DNA from 2 places in the Peribacillus sp. AS_2 genome. Region 1 is predicted to be linked to the other one. Evidence: riboswitches for the same ligand, from Rfam matches in the RefSeq annotation. Region 1 holds a riboswitch; the other holds the start of a gene.

Evidence for each region. A riboswitch is a leader RNA that binds a small molecule or an ion and turns the genes downstream of it on or off. The one in region 1 is predicted to bind S-adenosylmethionine.
Region 2: it holds a riboswitch for S-adenosylmethionine, as region 1 does, so the genes downstream of both, mtnW (2,3-diketo-5-methylthiopentyl-1-phosphate enolase) here and OTG27_RS07270 (methionine ABC transporter ATP-binding protein) in region 1, are expected to answer to the same signal.

What each region holds. Positions count from the first base shown of each region.
Region 1 covers NZ_JAPTGA010000003.1:368,876-371,277, reverse strand. Annotated here, with positions in the region: gene OTG27_RS07275 (MBL fold metallo-hydrolase) at 1-549, opposite strand, end outside; SAM riboswitch class I at 833-937, shown strand; gene OTG27_RS07270 (methionine ABC transporter ATP-binding protein) at 1,007-2,023, shown strand; gene OTG27_RS07265 (methionine ABC transporter permease) at 2,010-2,402, shown strand, end outside.
Region 2 covers NZ_JAPTGA010000002.1:201,632-204,033, forward strand. Annotated here, with positions in the region: gene OTG27_RS03750 (2-hydroxy-3-keto-5-methylthiopentenyl-1-phosphate phosphatase) at 1-43, opposite strand, end outside; gene mtnW (2,3-diketo-5-methylthiopentyl-1-phosphate enolase) at 50-1,282, opposite strand; SAM riboswitch class I at 1,391-1,543, opposite strand; gene OTG27_RS03760 (pyridoxal phosphate-dependent aminotransferase) at 1,671-2,402, opposite strand, start outside.

The DNA of each region.
Region 1 (2,402 bases):
AAGCAATCTTTTTATGGAATCGATTATCACCGGGACCGACTCTTCCCGTAAGACAAGCTTTGTTTTTGGGGTTACGAAAAGGTCTCCTGAAAAGAGCACGCCATTATTGTGATTCAAATACACCATATGGTCCTTTGCATGACCTGGGGTAAAAATCGGCTCCCACGTTTGGGTACGGGAAGGAATGGCCTTCCCCAGAGGCTCAGCTTTAAAGGCGTCTCTCTTTCCCCAGAAAATTTTGCGGTATTCAGGATATTCAGCATCCTTTGCACAAACCTCAACCGACATCGGGTGAATGAAAAGAGGGACCTTTTTATGTTCCTGTATCCAGGCAGCACCCCCCGTATGATCTTCATGATAGTGAGTCAGGGCCACTGAGTCGAAGTCTGCGGATTCATAGAATGGAGTAAGTTCTTCCAATAAAATCTGTGCGCCAGTATCTATCAATAGGCCATCCGTTAAAAAGACATACACACTCATCCCCGCCTTATTCCCGCCAGGAGTCCCATGCACGCAAACCACATCATTTATCGTCTTGATCTCTATCATTCGGTTTCCTCCCAATCATTGTATAAATATAGTTTCATCTTCCTTTTTTTAACTTTCTATAATAAATGTAGTACCACTTTACCTTTTTGACAAGGAAATATTGGAATGAATAGCTTCGATGAAAATGCTGGATTATTGCATAATAGCCCATTTTCCATGAATCGTTTTAACGGACTGTACCAGATTTAATGACAAAAAAAATAAAAGTAACGATTGACAATGACGGATTTTACAAATAATATAGATTATATTATAAAACTTGAAATATTCTAAAATAATAATTTACTTATCAAGAGTGACGGAGGGATCAGGCCCTGTGATGTCCGGCAACCGCCCTTAGGGAACGGTGCCAATTCCTGCAGAATGATTGCATTCTGAAAGATAAGCCGAGATATGATTTCGCTGCCTCTTTCTGAATGATAGAGGCAGCTTTTTTAATGTTTAAGGGGGAAAGCTCATGATTGAAATCCGTTCAGTCCGAAAGGAATACGTCTCGAAGAAAAACCGAGTTATCGGAGTGGATAACGTATCTTTAACCATTCAAACTGGTGAAATATATGGAATTGTCGGCTACAGCGGAGCTGGAAAAAGCTCATTACTCCGCTGCTTGAATTTGCTTGAACGTCCGACAGGTGGAAAGATCATTATCGACGGCATTGATTTAACCTCTTTATCTAGCAAAGAGCTTCGTAAACAACGGCAAAAAATCGGAATGATATTCCAGCACTTTTCCCTGGTCAGTTCAAAAACCGTTTATGAAAATGTCGCTTTCGCCTTAAGGGCCGCGCATCGATCGAAGGACGCGACTAAGTTACGTGTATTGGAATTGTTGGAAATAGTAGGGCTCAGCGATAAGAAAGATGTCTATCCTGCACAGCTTAGCGGTGGACAGAAGCAACGGGTCGGCATTGCTCGCGCGTTAGCAAATGAACCCACTGTACTATTATGTGATGAAGCGACTTCAGCCCTTGATCCAACAACTACAAAAGCGATTTTACAGTTATTGAAAAAGATAAGCAGTGAGCTTGGTATCACCATCGTGTTGATTACACATGAAATGGAAGTGGTCAAAGAACTATGCCACCGAGTCGCCGTGATGCAGGATGGCCGGGTAATTGAAGAAGGACCCGTTTATGAAATATTTTCACAGCCCAAACAGGAGTTAACGAAGCAATTCATTAGCAGTGTACTGGATTTCGAACTCCCTTCGCACTTGATTGAAGAAAGTGAAGGTACGATTATTAAAATCCAATTTAAAGGGCAAACCGCCGGTGAATCGATTCTTTCGGATACTCTCCAATCCCATGCAGTAAAGGGAAATATTTTACACGGTAAAATTGAGTATATCCAGGATGTTCCTTTAGGCATTTTAATCATCGAGTTAATTGGCGATGCCGTCCAAATTCATTCGGCATTGGAATATATAAAAGATCGTTCCAGTTCTGTGGAGGTGTTAAAACATGTCACTGCTTAATCCCATCGTCAATATTTTACCTGATCTTAATAAAGCCTTTCTTGAAACGATTTATATGGTTGGCGTTTCTCTTGCAGTAGCCCTGCTGATCGGTTTACCGCTTGGAGTATTGCTATTTTCAACAACCAGGAATTTATTTTTTGAAAATGGCATCGTGAATCGATCTCTCGGTTTCGCAGTCAATATTGTCCGTTCAATCCCGTTCATCATTCTCTTGGTCGCCCTCCTTCCTTTAACGGACCTACTTACAGGATCGACGATAGGGCCAAGAGCAGCTTCTGTTTCCCTGTCCGTATCCGCAATCCCTTTTTTTGCAAGGATTGTTGAAACGGCATTACGTGAAATAGACAGAGGAGTGATTGAAGCAGCAATTGCCGTA
Region 2 (2,402 bases), on a different contig from region 1:
TGGTGATCGTTCCGTCAAAATCACAAAAGATGATCGGTTTCATTATTTCTTATAGGCCTCCCCACAACACAAGAGCTTTTTTTAGGGTTTCTTCCTCAGCCGCCGCTTCAGAAAGTTCCTTTCCTGCCAGAAATGCTTCCACAGCAGAACGGAATGCCTTGGCACCGCCCTCTGCTCCGTCAGGGTGACCGTGAATTCCGCCTCCGGCATTAATCACACTATCAAGCCCGAAATCCTTGATCAGGTCCGGAACCATGCCCGGATGAATGCCTGCAGAAGGAACAGGGAAGGCTTTCTTCCATGAAAGTTCATCTCTTGTCAGAGCTTCAGCAATCGCTAAGGTCTCCGTTTTTTCAAGTGCGACATTTCCATAAGGGGAAGGGAACAAGGATAAATCCGCACCTGATAATCTTACTAATTTACCAAGCAATAATGGATAGCCGATACCATAAAATGATGAAGATGCCAATGCCCCGCTATATGCGGGGTGCGCCATGATCGGCAGCTTTATACGATCATGTTCACTCAAGGCCTGCAATACATCCAAACCATATGTATGAACGTTGAACAATAAAGCATCTGCCCCTGCTTCAGCCGCTTGCTCTGCCTTATCCAATAATTCAAAAGTTTTCCCAGATAGATTGACAGCATATAAAGTACGGTGGCCAGTGGTTTCATAGACTTCATTCAATATTCTTTTTCCCGTTTTTATTCTATCGAAAAATGGAGTCAGTTCCTGGTCGAAGAGGATCTCATCATCCTTAACTAGGTCGACACCTCCCAATGCTTGTTGCCTCAGTTGCTCATTATGAAATGTTAGGTCTCTTCCCAATACACCTTTAAAGATGCTCATCACCAAGGGCCGGTTAAATACGCCAAGCTTTTCCCTTATGCCTTCAATGCCAAATTGCGGACCGGGAAAAGCTTTTTGAATATCACCGACAAAATCCAAGTCTATAAGTTTTATTTCACCGTCCAATGAAAGTTTGCCGAAGACCGTCGTAAGGATTGCAGGTAAATCATTGGAGAAATTCCTTGCAGGATAGGCAATTTTAATCAGCGAACGGTATACTTTCCGATTAAAGTAGCTGTTTGCCCTCTCTTCTTCAGATAGGGGGGTCACCGATATGACGCGTCCCTTATGTTTTTCCAGTTGTATCTGTACCAAATGCGGCAAGTCCGTCCATGTCCCGACAGTCAGACCCAAGGCAATGCTCTCTGCTTTTTTCTCATGATTTCCAATAAAGTCATGAATTAAATAAGTAGCGACTATCTCGCTCATCTGATCACTCCTATAACACGTTAGTAAACTCTCGATGTCACTATTGGTCTGAGATGGTCTCAAAATGGCAAAAGCCCCTTCATAAAGAAGAGGCTTTAAAAAGCCATCTTCTTATCTCCCAGCCATCGGCTGCAAGAATTAGCACCGTGCCTTGTGGATTTCAAAAAATCCGGCGGAAGGATTCCGCCCCATTTTACAATGGAATTACGGTCGGTTGCTGGGCTTCATCGGGCTAGTCCCTCCACCTGCTCAAAATAAGAAAACGCTGATATATAAGTTGTATCCAGTATCGAAAGATTAAGAATTTATTTTGTATTCTGACAGGTAATTCCTACTTTGTCAATAAGTTTTAACCATTTAAAGTGAATAAATCGGATATCTTATTGCATTAAAATAAGTTTAATGTCCGTATTCGTTCCACAGCCTCTTGCAGCCGTTCTTCCGAAGTCAGTAGCCCTACCCTGACATAACCTTCGCCAAATTCACCGAACCCATTCCCTGCGGCAACAGCTACATGGGCATGCGTTAATAAATAGTCCGCAAAACTCTCGGACGTAAAACCTTCAGGTACCTTGAGCCAGGCAAAAAACGATGCCGCTGGAGCTTTGACATCCCATCCGATGGACCTCAATCCCTCAATGAAAACATTCCTTCGCCCCTCGTACATTTGCACTAACTGCTCTACACAGGTCTGTGAGTCAAGCAAAGCACTTGCCGCAGCTTCTTGTATCGCCGGGAAGAGACTCACATAAAGATGGTCTTGTAATAGTTCAAGAGATTCTATTACACTCTTATTACCCACTGCGAAACCGACTCTCCACCCTGCCATATTGTATGTTTTCGATAGAGTGTATATTTCAACTCCTACATCCTTCGCTCCCTCCGCCTGGAGAAAGCTTATCGGTTTTTTTCCGTCGAATCCGATCGCCCCATAGGCGAAATCATGGACCACACAAATTGAATGTTCTTTTGCAAAGGAGACGGTTTCATCAAAGAAACTTTTAGTTGCAGAAGCGCCTGTGGGATTATTCGGATAATTCAAGAACATCATTTTGGCTTTATCAAGAACTACTTTATGTATGTCATCGTATTTCGGAAGAAAATCATTTTCTTCTGTCAA